Regions from separate parts of the Afipia felis ATCC 53690 genome, predicted to be linked through region 2. Evidence: riboswitches for the same ligand, from Rfam matches in the RefSeq annotation. Region 2 holds a riboswitch; the other holds the start of a gene.
The links. Region 2 has a riboswitch for S-adenosylmethionine ahead of HMPREF9697_RS11620 (O-succinylhomoserine sulfhydrylase). Riboswitches for the same ligand answer to the same signal wherever they lie in the genome.

Region 1 (7,679 bases), 1.1 Mb from region 2:
CACGCGGTTCACCACGTCGATCAGGTGCGACGGCCCGAAGATGAAGCCGAGGCGCACGGCGGCAAGGCCGTGAATCTTCGAGAAGGTCCGCGCCATCACTGTGTTGTCGGTCGCCTTCACGAGTTCGACGCCTGCTTCGTAATCGGCATTCGAGCAGAAATCGGCGTAGGCGGCATCCAGCACCAGCAGCACCTGCGGCGGCAGCTTTTCGCGCAGCCGCTTCACCTCGGCGGCGGTCACGTAGGTGCCGGTCGGGTTGTTCGGATTGGCGAGCCAGACGATCTTCGTGCGCGGCGTGACGGCCGCGAGTATCGCATCGACATCGGCGGTAAGGTTCTTCTCGGCCGCAACGACGTTGGTCGCGCCATTGCTCATGGTCGCGATCGGATAGAGCAGGAAGCCGTGGGTGGTGTGAATCGCCTCGTCGCCTGGACCGAGATAGATGTTGGCGATGGTGTGCAGCAGTTCGCCCGAGCCGACGCCGCAAACGACGTTGGCAGGATCAATATTGAAGCTACTACCAATCGCCTCGCGTAAAAGCCGCGCCGAGCCGTCCGGGTAGATTTCCAGTCCGCCCGCAGTCCGGCTGAACGCCTCTACCGCCTTCGGTGAAGGGCCGAGCGCCGCCTCGTTCGCCGACAGCTTGAACACGCGCCCATGTACGCCGGCGCCGCTTTTGCCGGGGACGTAGGGCGCGATATCAAGGATGCCGGGTTTCGGCACGGGGCGGGACATTATTGGCTCCAAAGAATTCAAGGCGCGGCGGTGCCGGGCGTGGGCACCCTATAGCGCGTTGCGTGGCCGCCGACGAGGGTGGAAGAGCGCACGGATGCGCCGGCATCCGTCAAGGCAGATATGATCTTTTCGACCCCGTCGGTGTGAGCGACTGAGACTAGCAAGGCCGCATTGCCCGACGGGTTATCCGCAACCGCCAGCACGTCGGACAGCGGGGAGAGGGCGCGGGCCGCGGCCGGGCTCCAGCCGCTGACATGCAGGCTCCAGGTCTCGATTTCGGTGACGAGCGCATCGTCCGCCACGCGGGAGATCACGAACACCGGCATCGCGGCCGGATGGTCGGCACGCTCAATAAAAGGCAATCGCGCAATGATTTTCGGTGAGCCTGGCTGTTCGAGCGCGCTCCACCACGGCGTCTGGCTCGATGTTGCCGACACCAGCGCGAGGTCGCCGCGCGATTTCGCTACGGCGTCGACGGCGGCGCCTGCATTGAAATGAGCGAGAAACGGCACGGTGAATCCGAAATGGAAGCGTGCGCTGTCGCGCATCGCGCTATCGCCTGATGACAGATCGGCATGAACGGAGAACGGCGCTTGCACGTAAGTGAAGGTCGAGATGATGACGCGCCAGATGCTCTCCACCGTATCAAGCGGCAGAATGCCGTGATGGCGCGTTGCGAGACGACGCATCATGTCTGCCTCGCGCGCGGGCCGAAATGCGGAGCCGACCTCCTGAGTCTGCTTCACGCGGATCAGGCGGTCGATGATGTCACCGCGCCGCATGAGGAGCGTGTGCACCTGCTCGTCGATCGTATCGATCTCTTGGCGCAGATCCTGAAGGGAGACGGATGAAGGTGTATCTGACATGAGAACAGCTTTCGCAACGATGCGTTCTGATTAGGAAAGACGGTGCCTGAAAGCAAAGAAAACCTTCATGCTTAATGCAGTTTGGTTTCCGCTGGCGTCTTGACGGGCCTCGGGTGCAGGACTATTTTTCCCTTGTTCCGTGGTCATTTGAGCCGGCCGGCTTGCAGCCACGTTAAAGAATTCGCTAAACAGGCCGGGGACATCTGGATCCCGGCCGAACGATTTGGTTCAGGCCGGTTTTTTTGGGCCTGAAGGTCTGGAGATACGATGTCCGATGTTGCGAGCCGACAACCGGCCGGCAAAAAGACCATTCTCAGCGAGGAGCGCGCGCGCGAGGCGGACCATCCGTCGTCGCAGCTTGTTGTGTTCGGCGTCGACAAGCCGCTGCATCTTGATTGCGGCGTCGATCTCTCCCCTTTTCAGATCGCCTATCAAAGCTACGGCACTCTCAACAGCGACCGCTCCAACGCGATCCTGATCTGTCACGCGCTCACCGGCGATCAACACGTGTTCAACACGCATCCTGTCACCGGCAAGCCGGGCTGGTGGCAGACGATGGTGGGACCGGGCAAGCCGATCGATACCGACCGCTATTTCGTGATCTGCTCGAATGTCGTCGGCGGCTGCATGGGCTCGACCGGGCCGTCCTCGACCAATCCCGCAACCGGCAAGCCGTGGGGGCTGGATTTTCCTGTCATCACCATTCCAGACATCGTGCGCGCTCAGGCGATGCTGATCGATCATCTGGGCATCACCAAATTGTTCGCCGTGGTCGGCGGCTCGATGGGTGGCATGCAGACGCTGCAATGGGCAACGGCCTATCCCGAACGGGTGTTTGCGGTGCTTGCGATTGCTTGCGGCGCGCGCCACTCGGCGCAGAATATCGCCTTCCACGAACTCGGCCGTCAGGCGGTGATGGCCGATCCTGACTGGCGACAGGGACGATATTTCGAGCACGGCACGCATCCGCGCCGTGGCCTCGGCGTCGCGCGCATGGCCGCGCATATCACTTATCTGTCGGATGCAGCGCTGCATCGCAAGTTCGGACGCCGCCTGCAGAACCGCGACGAGCCGACCTTCTCGTTCGATGCCGATTTCGAGGTGGAGAGCTATCTGCGTCATCAGGGCTCGTCCTTCGTCGAGCGCTTCGACGCCAATTCCTATCTCTATCTGACCCGCGCGATGGATTATTTCGATATCGCGGCGGATCATGACGGTGTGCTGGCATCGGCGTTTCTGGGCATCAGAACTCGCTTCTGCGTCGTCTCGTTCACCAGCGACTGGCTGTTTCCAAGCTCGGAGGCGCGCGCCGTGGTGCATGCGCTGAACGCGAGCAGCGCGCGCGTCTCCTTCGCTGAAATCACCACCGACAAGGGACACGATGCATTTCTGCTCGACGAGCCAGAATTCTTCGCGATCTCGCGCGCATTCCTGGAATCGGCCGCGAGTACGCATGGCCTGAATACGGTGAGTTGATATGAACGCGCCCGAATTGTTCCGCCCGACAGCGCAACTTCCGAAGATCGACGGCGTTCGCGGCGATCATCTGCTGGTCGCCGAGATGGTCCCGCCGGGCTCCAAGGTGCTTGATGTCGGCTGTGGCGAAGGCGACCTGCTGCAACTGCTGGAAGCACGCGGCATCGATGGGCGCGGCATCGAACTGTCGCGCGAGGGTGTGAATAGTTGTGTAGCCAAGGGCCTTGCGGTGGTGCAGGGCGACGCCGACACCGACCTCGACAATTATCCCGACGATTCGTTCGACTATGTGATCCTGTCGCAGACGCTGCAGGCGACGCGGCAGCCGCGCAAGGTGCTGGAGAATCTCCTGCGCATCGGCAGCCGCGCCATCGTCTCGTTTCCGAATTTCGGTTACTGGCGGATGCGGCTGCAATTGCTGATCAAGGGTCAGATGCCACGTACCGAGAACCTGCCGGCGACGTGGTACGATACGCCGAACATTCATTTCTGCACCATCAAGGATTTCGTCCAGCTTTGCGACGAGATCAATGTTGGGATGGAACGTGCGGTCGCACTGGACCTTAACGGAAGGCCCTTGCGGCTCAATGCGCCGTGGTGGTTCTGGAATATGTTCGGCGAACAAGGTGTGTTTCTGCTCACCCGGCGCAGTTAATCTACGCGGCAAAAACAGGGTATTTCCGCGATTCTTCCGATTTTGATCGCTGGAAGTGACCACAGCATGCTCGTGTAGCGAATACCTGCCATGCACGCGTGAATCGTGCCGTTTTCTCGCCACATCGAAAGGGGTCTTACGCGCCATGTCGCGCTGCGTGCGCGCAAGTATGCGTAAGGAACCTTCGAAGAATGAAACGACCAACTACTCGTCCGCCGTTGCGTCTCGCAGCTTTCGTCATGTGCACCGTTGCGGTTGCGGCGTTCTCCAATCCGGCTGAGGCGCGTCCGCGTCATCACGCCAGGCATCACGTCAGCCACCATCACAGCTACAAGCATCACGCTCATCGCCATGTGCGCCACAGCGCGCGCTGGGGTGCCTTCCGTGCACAGGCGCAGCAGTTCGGCGAGACCAACGCATCGATGGATTCCTCCGGCGGTTTTGGTGGTGGCTTCGGTGGCTCCAGCGTCGTGGCGGAAGCCCGCAGCTATATCGGCAGCGGCAATCCCACCAACCGTGCTCGTCTGTGGTGCGCTCGCTTCATGAACATGGTTTTGCAGAAGACCGGCCATAAGGGCACAGGCTCGGATATGGCCAGCTCGTTCGCCCGTTACGGTCATCGCGTTTCGGGTCCGCAGGTCGGCGCGATCGCAGTGATGAGCCGTCGCGGTGGCGGCCATGTCGGTGTCGTCAGCGGCATCGATGCCAAGGGCAATCCGATCATCATCTCCGGCAACCACGGTCACCGTGTTGCCGAGGCGACCTATTCGCGCGGGCGCGTCTACGCCTATGTGATGCCGTCCAGCTAAAGAATATCGATCGTGTCGCCGGGAGCCACATCGCCCCCGGCGACGACCTCCGCATAGATGCCGCAATGGGTGTGATCGAAACGGTCCATCAGCGTCTGCGGAATGTTCATGTCTCTCTCCGCGGTGACGGGGTCGACATTGGTCGCGGCGCAACGCACGATGTTGCGTGTGACGCGCAGCCGGACATCACCGGCGCGGATTTCCCTTCCCATCAAATCAAGCTCGTGCCAGGCGGGCCATCCCCGGACATACAGATTGGCGCGAAAGCGTAACGGGTTGACTGGCTGTCCGACGGCGCCTTCAATCTCCGACACGCTTGCCAGATTGACGATTGATACGACTTTGGCGGCGATGTCTGAAAAGCTGTGACCGGGTGCTTCAAGCAGCTTCGGCGGTCCTCTCAATTCCGTGGCGAAGTTCGTGGAGAAAAAATCCTCGATTGCCGTTCGCCCCGCAGCGGTGGTGAGATCGCCACGCGCCACTTCCGCGTTGTTATAGGCAATGCTCAGTGTGTGGCTGCGGTCGTCGAAATGGCTGTGCAGAGCTGCCAGCCGTTCGTCGCGCATCAGCATCAGAAAACGGATTTTTGGAAAATGCTTTGGCTGTGCCGGGTCGAAATCGAGCGGGCCATTGGCGATGGCATAGCGCCGGTCTGACGGCAGGGTCTGCCCGTTCTGCAGAGCGGTTCGGGTGAGGCGCTCGGGGGACAGACCCTTGACGGGATAGCGGTAAAGGCTTGCGAGCGTGCCTTGAGCGAGATCAAGCATACCGCTTTGTAGCGGAGGTTCGGGCTGTGCGCCAACGAGATTGAATTTCCGCCTCTGCCCCTTTCGCAAACCAAACCGTAGTCCCACATTATGGCCAAGCCGGGTGCTTCCCGGCCCGCGTCCGGCTGGCTGTGGTCAGGTCGTGCGTAACCCAATGAAGATGCCTACGTCGTGCTTACGAGGCGATGGGGCAGGCTGAGGGAAGGCCATCGAATGAACGTTGAAAAATATACCGACCGTGTGAAGGGGTTCATCCAGTCCGCGCAGTCGCTCGCCCTGCGGGAGGGGCATCAGCAATTTTCTCCGCTCCACATCCTGAAGGTTCTGCTTGACGACAGCGAGGGGCTTGCAGGCGGTCTGATCGACCGTGCAGGTGGCAACTCGCGCGCCATCCTGCAGGCGACCGAGCAGGCGCTCGCCAAACTGCCGAAGGTATCCGGTGGCGGCGCGGGACAGATTTATCTCGCGCCCGAGACGGCGCGGGCTTTCACCGCCGCCGAGCAGGCCGCGGAAAAGGCAGGCGATAGTTTTGTCACCGTCGAGCGCCTGCTTCTGGCGCTGACGCTGGACAAGGACAGCGAGGCCGGCAAGCTGCTCGCGCAGGGCGGCGTCACGCCGCAAAATCTCAATGCCGCGATCAATGCGCTGCGCAAGGGCCGCACAGCCGACAGTGCGTCGGCGGAAAACGCCTATGATGCGTTGAAGAAATACGCCCGCGATCTCACTCAGGCCGCGCGGGACGGCAAGCTCGACCCGGTGATCGGCCGCGACGAGGAAATCCGTCGCACCATCCAGGTTCTATCGCGCCGGACCAAGAACAACCCGGTGCTGATCGGTGAGCCAGGCGTTGGCAAGACCGCCATCGTCGAAGGTCTCGCGCTGCGGATACTCAATGGCGACGTGCCGGAAAGCCTCAAGGACAAGAAGCTGTTGTCGCTCGATCTCGGCGCGATGGTCGCCGGCGCAAAATATCGCGGCGAGTTCGAGGAGCGGCTGAAGGCCGTGCTGCAGGAAGTGACCTCCGCGGAAGGCGGCATCATCCTGTTCATCGACGAGATGCACACGCTGATCGGCGCGGGCAAGGCGGACGGTGCGATGGACGCCTCCAACCTGCTCAAGCCCGCTTTGGCGCGCGGCGAATTGCATTGCATCGGCGCAACCACGCTCGATGAGTACCGCAAGCATGTCGAGAAGGACGCGGCGCTGGCGCGGCGCTTCCAGCCGGTGTTCGTCTCTGAGCCGACCGTCGAGGATACGATTTCGATTTTGCGCGGCCTGAAAGAGAAATACGAACTGCATCACGGCATCCGCATCGCGGATTCCGCGCTGGTGGCTGCGGCCACGCTGTCGAACCGCTACATCACCGACCGCTTCCTGCCCGACAAGGCCATCGATCTGGTGGACGAGGCGGCTGCGCGGCTGAAGATGCAGGTCGATTCCAAGCCGGAAGAACTGGATTCGCTCGACCGCGAAATTATCCGGCTCAAGATCGAGCAGGAGGCGCTGAAGAAGGAAACGGATGCAGGGTCAAAAAGCCGGCTGCAGACGCTGGAAGGCGATCTCGCGGACCTCGAAAAGAAATCGGCCGATCTGACCTCGCGCTGGCAGTCGGAGAAGAGCAAGCTTTCCGACGCCCAGAAGATGAAAAGCGAACTTGAGCAGTTGCGCACCGAACTCGCCAACGCCCAGCGCAAGGGCGAGTATCAGCGTGCGGGCGAACTCGCCTATGGCCGTATCCCAGATCTTGAGAAGAAGCTCGCGGCGGTCGAAGCCAGCGAGAGTACTTCCACCATTGATGAGGCGGTGACCGCCGACAGCATCGCGCAAGTGGTGTCGCGCTGGACCGGTGTGCCCGTCGACAAGATGCTGGAAGGCGAAAAGGACAAGCTGCTGCGCATGGAAGAGATGCTCGGCAAGCGTGTCATCGGCCAGGCGCAGGCGGTGCGTGCGGTTTCGACCGCAGTGCGTCGCGCGCGCGCGGGCCTGCAGGATCCGAACCGGCCAATCGGCTCGTTCATGTTCTTGGGGCCCACCGGCGTCGGCAAGACCGAGCTTACGAAAGCGTTGGCGGAGTATCTATTCGACGACGAGACTGCGCTCGTACGCATGGACATGTCCGAATACATGGAGAAGCACTCGGTCGCCCGGCTGATCGGCGCGCCTCCGGGCTATGTCGGCTATGATGAGGGCGGCGCGCTCACCGAAGCGGTGCGGCGCAGACCGTATCAGGTCGTGCTGTTCGACGAGATCGAGAAGGCGCATCCGGACGTGTTCAACGTTCTGCTGCAGGTGCTCGACGACGGCCGCCTCACCGACGGTCAGGGTCGCACCGTGGACTTCCGCAACACGCTGATCATCATGACCTCGAACA
Region 2 (7,679 bases):
GGCGGGCATGCTGGCGAGCTTCGATCCGGAGGATCGTGCCGACATGGTCGAGAACGGCAAGGTCGTGGTGACGTGCGAGTTCTGTAGCTCGATCTATGAGTTCACGCCGCAGGAAGCGGGTGTCGAGGGCTGACGGCGCGGTTGCGCTGAAGTGTCGCTGTCAGTTCAGCGTGCGCTTGCCGTCCGGGCTGTCGAGCGAGAACAGTGGAATCGCGAGATCGAACTTTTCTCCGCTCTCCGTCACCATCTGGTAGCTGCCTGTCATGAAGCCCGAGGGCGTCGTGAGCGGCACGCCGCTCGTGTATTCGTAGCGTTCGCCCGGCCCGATGACGGGCTGTTCGCCGACCACGCCTTCACCGCGGACTTCCTGTTGCTGGCCAAGACCGTCGGTAATGATCCAGTGCCGGGTTTTGAGCTGCACGGTCTCACTGCCCTCGTTCACGATCACGATGCTGTAAGCCCAGAAAAATTGCCGGTTTTCGGGGGACGAGCGTTCGGGAAGGAACTCGGGTTCGACGAGGACTTCAATCTGACGGGTGACGGCGCTGTACATTGCTTCAATCGGATGCTTGAGGCTCAATGATAGACCCAAGCGCAAGCAATGGCAAAACGGCCCCGCCGGTTCAGGGCTGTTCTTGATGGCGATCTGTCGTTCAACCGCGGTTCACATTGGGCTGTGCATGGCCTTCGTCTGGCAGAGTGCAAATCGAAGTGAGGTTCCACCGTTGTGGTTTGCGGCTGCTTGCCGAAGCTCTATCTTGCCGATGACTTTCGCGCATTGTCCCTGAACCGTTCGAGCCGATGACAACCCTGACTGCACCAGCGCCCGAACCCAAGGTTGTTCCAAAGGATGTCGGGAAACCCATTCTTCCTGTGGGAACGGGCGAGCGCGAATTGCGGCTTGATCTGTTTCGCGGGCTCGCGCTGTGGCTGATCTTCATCGACCATTTGCCGCCGAACATTCTAACCTGGCTGACCATCCGCAATTACGGCTTCAGCGACGCGACCGAAATCTTCATCTTCATTTCGGGCTACACCGCCGCTTTCGTCTACAGCCGGGCGATGGAGGAGCGCGGCTTCATCATTTCGAGCGCGCGTATCTTCAAGCGGGTCTGGCAGATCTACGTGGCGCACGTCTTTCTGTTCATGATCTATCTCGCCGAGATTTCCTACATCGCGACGAGTTTCGAGAACCCGCTTTATTCGGAGGAAATGGGAATTCTCGATTTCCTCAAACACCCGGACGTCACCATCATCCAGGCGCTGCTATTGAAGTTCAAGCCGGTCAACATGGATGTATTGCCGCTCTATATCGTGCTGATGCTGTTCCTGCCGTTCACGCTCTGGCTGATGCGCCGCATACCCGATGTCACGTTGGCGCTGGCGGTCTTTCTCTATGCGCTGACCTGGCAATTCGGCTTTGCGCTGCCGGCCTATCCGCACGGCGTGTGGGTGTTCAATCCATTTGCATGGCAGCTGCTGTTCGTGTTCGGCGCATGGTGCGCGCTAGGTGGGGCGCGGCGGATGGCGCCGATCCTCGCCTCGCGGGTCACGTTCGTGCTGGCGGTGGCCTATCTTCTGTTTGCTTTCTACGTGACGCTGACCTGGCATGTTCCCCAGCTCCACGGCTATCTGCCGGGCTGGCTGGAAAGCTGGATGTATCCGATCAACAAAACCGACCTCGATGTGCTGCGGTTTGCCCATTTTCTGGCCCTCGCGGCGGTCGTCGTCCGTTACCTGCCAAAGGACTGGCCTGGGCTGAAATCGCCATGGCTGCGGCCGATCATCCTGTGCGGGCAGCATTCGCTGGAAATCTTCTGCATCGGCGTGTTCCTCGCCTTCGCCGGGCATTTTGTCCTGGCGGAAACCTCAGGTGGGGCCGGGCTGCATTTCGTCATTAGTATGACCGGTCTGGTCATCATGTCCTGCGCCGCATGGCTTTTGTCATGGTACAAGGCGGAGGTGAGCAAGAGCGGCAAGCGGCCCGCGATCGCGGTCAGCGCCGATCTGGTCGGGAGCAGTTGATGAGGACCATGCGGATCGCGGGAATGGCGATTCTGGCGTGGCTGGCGGTGACGCCGGCCGTGGCCGACGACGCCCATTTCTGTTCCGTGCCGGCCTATCTGCTCAGCACCGATGCGACCCTGACGAACGTCCAGGAGGCCTTCAAGACGCGCGCTCCCATTCGCGTGCTGGTCATCGGCAGCCGTTCCTCCGTGCTGAGTGGGCCGGACGGTGCCGCAAACTCCTATCCGGCGCGCTTCGAGGCGGCCCTCCGTAGCAAGCTTCCGGGTATCGAGATCAGCGTGACGACCGACCTCCATCCCAAGGAGACGGCCGCCGATGTCGCTGCGAAGATCGACAAGATCATGCAGGATCGGAAGCCGACGCTGGTGGTGTGGCAGACCGGGACCGTCGACGCGATGCGCGCGGTCGATCCGGACGATTTTCGTACCGCGCTCGATACCGGTCTCGCTGCCCTGCAAAAGACGGATGCGGACGTGATCCTGATGAACCTGCAATACAGCCCGCGCATGGAAACAGTACTGGCGGCTACCACTTACAACGACACGCTGCGCGTGGTGGCGCAGGAACACGGTGCGCCGCTGTTCGACCGTTTTGCGATCATGCGCGCCTGGAGCGAGGCGGGCGATTTCGACCTGTTCGCACAGGCGCACAGCATCGGCGTCGCCGCGCGGGTGCATGATTGCCTCGGGCGCGCGTTGTCCAAGCTTGTGATCGAGGCGGCTCACATCAACCCTTCCGAGCTCGGGGTACGCTGACGATGTATCGGCGCGGTACCAGGCTGCTCGCTGCGGCAGGGCTTCTCGGGGTGCTTGCGGGCGCGCCGTGTCTCGCTGCGGGCGAGACCTCGGCAAGCCAGCCGGAAACGCAGCCAACTGCCGATGCGGCTCCGGCCAAGCCCGGCCTGACCGGCAAGGCGATCGAAGCGGCGCGGAATGCCGCGAGCCGGGCCGGCGATATCCTTACGCGCATTCCATGCTTGCCGCCGAAAGGCGCAGGTGCGGTCTCCGCCTCGCTGCCTCGCGTGGCGCGCAAGCTCAACGCGGGAGAACCGATCACCGTCGTGGCGCTGGGATCGTCATCAACCGCGGGCTACGGCACGACATCGTCCACCTACACCTATCCGAGCCGCCTCGCCGAACAGCTTCGGCGGAAATATCCCCGGGCGCGCATCAGCGTCATCAATCGGGGCATGGGCGGTCAGGAGGTGCCGCAGATGGTCCAGCGCCTGCAATCGAGCGTGCTCGATTCCAATCCTGACCTCGTGATCTGGCAGCTCGGCACCAACACAGTGGTGCGCGGCGAGGATTCCTCAGGCGTCGCATCGATGGTGGAGGCCGGCGTCGCCAAGATACAGGCCACCGGTGCCGACGTGGTGCTGATCGATCCGCAATACGTGCCCGCCGTGACCGCGAAGAAGGAAGGCGCCAACAAGATGGTGCAACTGATCCGCGATGTTGGACGGCTGCGTCATGTTTCGGTCTTCCCGCGCTTCGAGGTGATGCGGCAATGGCATGAGGACGAGAAACTGCCGTTCGAAAGCTTCTCGATTTCCGACGGACTGCACTTGAACGATTGGGGCTATGCCTGTTTCGCCCAGTTGCTCGGCGACACCATCATCAAATCGGTCGACCAGGCCAGGGCCGAACCGGGGGCCGAGAGGCCGGGAAGCGTGATGAGCCTTCGACCAATGTGACGCGAATGAAAAAGCCCGCCGGAATGGCGGGCTTTTTGTTGTCCGGCGAGGAGTGCCGCTTACACTTTCTCCAGCGCGCCCTGCGCGTCCTCGATCAGGTCGTCGACGTGTTCGAGGCCGACCGAGAGACGGATGAAGCCGTCGCTGATGCCGAGTTCGGCGCGTTCTTCCGGCGTCAGACGCTGATGCGTTGTGGTGGCGGGATGGGTGACGATGCTCTTGGAGTCGCCGAGATTGTTGGAGATGCACGCGACCTGAAAAGCGTTCAAGGCGCGGAATGCGCCCGCCTTGCCGCCCTTCACCTCGAAACCGATCATGGTCGAGCCGGCGCGCATCTGCTTCTTGATGATATCGGCCTGCGGATGATCGGCGCGGCCCGGATAGATCAGCCGTGTCACTTTCGGATGCGCGGCGAGCACGTCGGCGATCTTGCCCGCGCTTTCGGTCTGCGCCTTGACGCGCACTCCCAGCGTCTCCAGTCCCTTCAGCAGCACCCACGCATTGAACGGCGACATCGAAGGTCCGGTCTGTCGGAAGAAATTATGGATGTGCTCCATGATGAATTGCTCCGACGACAGGATAATGCCGCCGAGACAGCGGCCCTGTCCGTCAATGTGCTTGGTCGCCGAATAAACCACCACGTCGGCGCCGAGCTCGAGCGGACTCTGCCAAAGCGGCGTCGCGAACACATTGTCCACCACGAGACGCGCGCCGCCCTGATGGGCGATATCGGCGACTGCGGCGATGTCGACAACTTCGAGCGTCGGGTTGGTCGGACTTTCGAGGAACAGGGTTTTGGTGTTGGGGCGCATCGCCTTGCGCCACGCATCGAGATCGCGGCCGTCCACCAGCGTGGAGGTGATGCCGTAGCGCGGCAGCAGCGTTTCGATGACGTAGCGGCAGGAGCCGAACAGCGCCTTTGCAGCGACGACGTGATCTCCGGCCTGAAGCGGCGCGAGCATCGCGGTGGTCATCGCCGCCATGCCGGTCGCGAAAGCGCGCCCGGCTTCGGCGCCTTCAAGTGCTGCCATGCGGCGCTCGAACATCGCCACGGTTGGGTTGGAGAAGCGCGAATAGATGAAGCCGGGAAGATCGCCCTTGAAGCGCGCCTCGCATTCCTCAGCGCTCTTGTAGACGAACCCCTGCGTCAGAAACAGCGACTCCGACATCTCGCCGAATTCGGAGCGGATCGTTCCGGCATGGACGAGGCGGGTTTCGGGGCGGTAGCGGGACAGATCAGGGGCGCTTTTTGCGTCGGACATTATGGACCTCCAATGGCGTCCCGCCAGGCAGCGAGGCGCACAAAAAAACCGGCCTGGAAAAAATCCAACAGCCGGGGGCGCAAGGTCCGCGGCCTGTTTAGCGACTTATTTTACGTGGCTGCAAGCCGGCCGGCCCAAATCACCACGGGATAAGTCTGAGGCTTAATCCGCACGGCTCTTTCCGTCAAGCAACCCATCGGATAACGGGGTAGGGTTCTATGCATAGCTCAATCCTGAGGGGACCGGATTTGGCCTTCTCTCTCCCAGCCAACGCCAACGGTATTCTGCCCGATCGCATGATCGCGGCCATGGAAGAAGACGGCCTGATTCTGCCCGCATTTCCGTTCGTGGAGAGCCAGATCCAACCGGCGAGCCTCGATCTGCGTCTGGGCGAGGTGGCTTACCGGGTACGGGCCAGCTTTTTGCCCGGCCCGGACACCACGGTCGCCGAGCGCATCGACGAATTGAAACTGCACGAGGTCGATCTGTCCGACGGCGCGGTACTCGAAACCAATTGCGTTTATATTGTGCCGCTGCTTGAGAGCCTCGCGCTGCCGCCTTCGATTCTGGCGTCGGCCAATCCGAAGAGCTCGACCGGACGTCTCGATGTCTTCACCCGCGTGATCGCGGACGGCACGCGTCGTTTCGACATGATCGGCGCGGGCTATCATGGCCCACTCTATGCCGAGATCAGTCCGAAAACATTTCCGGTTCTGCTGCGTCAGGGATCGCGCCTGTCGCAGATCCGCTTCCGCACCGGCGCGCCGCTGCTCGACAATGACGAACTCGAGGCGCTGCATCAGAGCGAGCGTCTCGTCGATTGCGAGAACGCCGATCTCACCGGCGGTGTCGCGGTCAGCGTCGATCTGTCGGGCGAGGGCTCGGACGGGTTTGTCGGCTATCGCGCCAAGCGCCACACCGGCGTCGTCGATATCGACCGGCGCGGCGGCTATGCGGTGGAGGATTTCTGGGAGCCGATCCAGGCCCGGCCGGACCGCAGCCTGATTCTCGATCCCGGCGAGTTCTACATTCTCGCGTCAAAGGAAGCGGTGCAGGTGCCGCCGAACTACGCTGCCGAGATGGTACCGTTCGATCCGCTGGTCGGCGAATTCCGCGTTCACTATGCGGGCTTCTTTGATCCCGGCTTCGGCCACGCGGGCGCGGGCGGACAGGGATCCCGCGCGGTGCTCGAGGTGCGCTCGCGTGAAGTGCCCTTCATTCTCGAGCACGGCCAGATCGTCGGCCGCCTCGTCTATGAGAAGATGCTGGCGTTGCCGGATACGCTGTACGGCACCCGCATCGCCTCGAACTATCAGGGGCAGGGGCTGAAGCTCTCCAAACATTTCCGCGCGCCCACCTGACGCCGTTTGGTTAACGTCGCCGTCGTCTCATTGTTGTCACGTTTGCAATTGTCGCGTTTGCAAAATGCGAGCGGTTGGGCGATGGTGGAACGGACTTCGCGGGCGTAGTTCAATGGTAGAACGGCAGCTTCCCAAGCTGCATACGAGGGTTCGATTCCCTTCGCCCGCTCCAGTCTCTCATTGTGTTCCCGCCGTGATGCTTTAGTCACGCAGTTCCCGCGAACTGCATCCACAGTGCAACACCACATCGAAATCATTCGCGCTTGAGCGCATCGATCTGGACAAAACTCCGGACTCGCAACACGCTGTCGATGCCTTGGTGACACAGCCAAATTTGGCGACGCAGCCGGGTGGGGGACGCGACGATGAGATTCGTGACCGGATTGTTGGCGGGCGTGTTGCTGCTGGCTGGATTGACCGCGAGCCATGCGGTGGTCCGCATCTCTGATGATCGCGGCGGGCGCATCGGCACCTATGTCGACAAATACCAGAGCATCCGTACCTCCGGCGACACGGTCGTGATCGACGGTTTGTGCGCGTCCGCCTGCACCATCGTGCTCGGCGCTGTTCCGCATGATCGCATCTGCGTCACATCGCGCGCCAGCCTCGGCTTCCACGCCGCGTGGGACCCGGGCGCGGGTGGCCGTCCGGTCACCAACGTCGAGGCCACCCACATGCTCTACCGGATGTATCCGGCCTCGATCCGACGCTGGATCGCGCGGCATGGTGGGTTGAAGCCACGGATGATTTTCCTGCGCGGACAACAGCTGACGTCGATGTACAAACCCTGCTACATGGACGCTCACGCTTCCGCGGCGGTTCGCTGACGCTGCGACAGCGGCATCTTGCCTCGCCATGATGTGATCGCTGCATGCCTCATGCGCGGGCGGTTTGCTTGCCCATGAGGTCTTTCATGGCTATCTGAACGGGAACAGCATCTCCGCTGTCAGGATTCCAATTCTTCAGGTTCCTATGGCAACAAGTTCAACGCGGCCGGGCGTCGTCATTGCCGCCTTCGTCGTCAGCCTTGCAATCGGGTTGATGGGTGTTCTTTTTCTGGTCGGCGGATTTCGGACCAGCACGCCCGCTTCGTCGATCGGCGGTCCTTTTCAGTTGACGGACCAGACCGGCGCGACCGTCACGGAGAAGAACCTGCAGGGCAAGCCGACGCTGATGTTCTTCGGCTATACCCATTGCCCGGATATCTGTCCGACCTCGCTGTTCGAAATGTCGGAGGTGCTGCGCGCGATGGGGCCGGATGCCAATCGCGTCAACGCCTATTTCATCTCGGTCGATCCGGAACGCGATACGCCGACGGTGATGAAGGAATATCTG

Region 1: linked by a shared signal. The riboswitch ahead of metX (homoserine O-acetyltransferase MetX) and the one ahead of HMPREF9697_RS11620 (O-succinylhomoserine sulfhydrylase) in region 2 are both predicted to bind S-adenosylmethionine.

Annotation. Positions count from the first base shown of each region.
Region 1 is NZ_KB375270.1:3,522,803-3,530,481, forward strand. It holds gene hisC (histidinol-phosphate transaminase) at 1-735, opposite strand, end outside; gene HMPREF9697_RS16840 (chorismate mutase) at 753-1,601, opposite strand; SAM riboswitch at 1,731-1,810, shown strand; gene metX (homoserine O-acetyltransferase MetX) at 1,869-3,077, shown strand; gene metW (methionine biosynthesis protein MetW) at 3,079-3,732, shown strand; gene HMPREF9697_RS16855 (TIGR02594 family protein) at 3,924-4,541, shown strand; gene HMPREF9697_RS16860 (MOSC domain-containing protein) at 4,538-5,308, opposite strand; gene clpB (ATP-dependent chaperone ClpB) at 5,522-7,679, shown strand, end outside.
Region 2 is NZ_KB375270.1:2,454,559-2,462,237, reverse strand. It holds gene HMPREF9697_RS11645 (Hsp33 family molecular chaperone) at 1-133, shown strand, start outside; gene apaG (Co2+/Mg2+ efflux protein ApaG) at 161-553, opposite strand; gene HMPREF9697_RS11635 (OpgC domain-containing protein) at 802-2,025, shown strand; gene HMPREF9697_RS11630 (SGNH/GDSL hydrolase family protein) at 2,025-2,783, shown strand; gene HMPREF9697_RS11625 (SGNH/GDSL hydrolase family protein) at 2,786-3,721, shown strand; gene HMPREF9697_RS11620 (O-succinylhomoserine sulfhydrylase) at 3,781-4,983, opposite strand; SAM riboswitch at 5,060-5,139, opposite strand; gene HMPREF9697_RS11615 (2'-deoxycytidine 5'-triphosphate deaminase) at 5,202-6,344, shown strand; tRNA gene HMPREF9697_RS11610 (tRNA-Gly) at 6,443-6,516, shown strand; gene HMPREF9697_RS11605 (PCRF domain-containing protein) at 6,710-7,171, shown strand; gene HMPREF9697_RS11600 (SCO family protein) at 7,317-7,679, shown strand, end outside.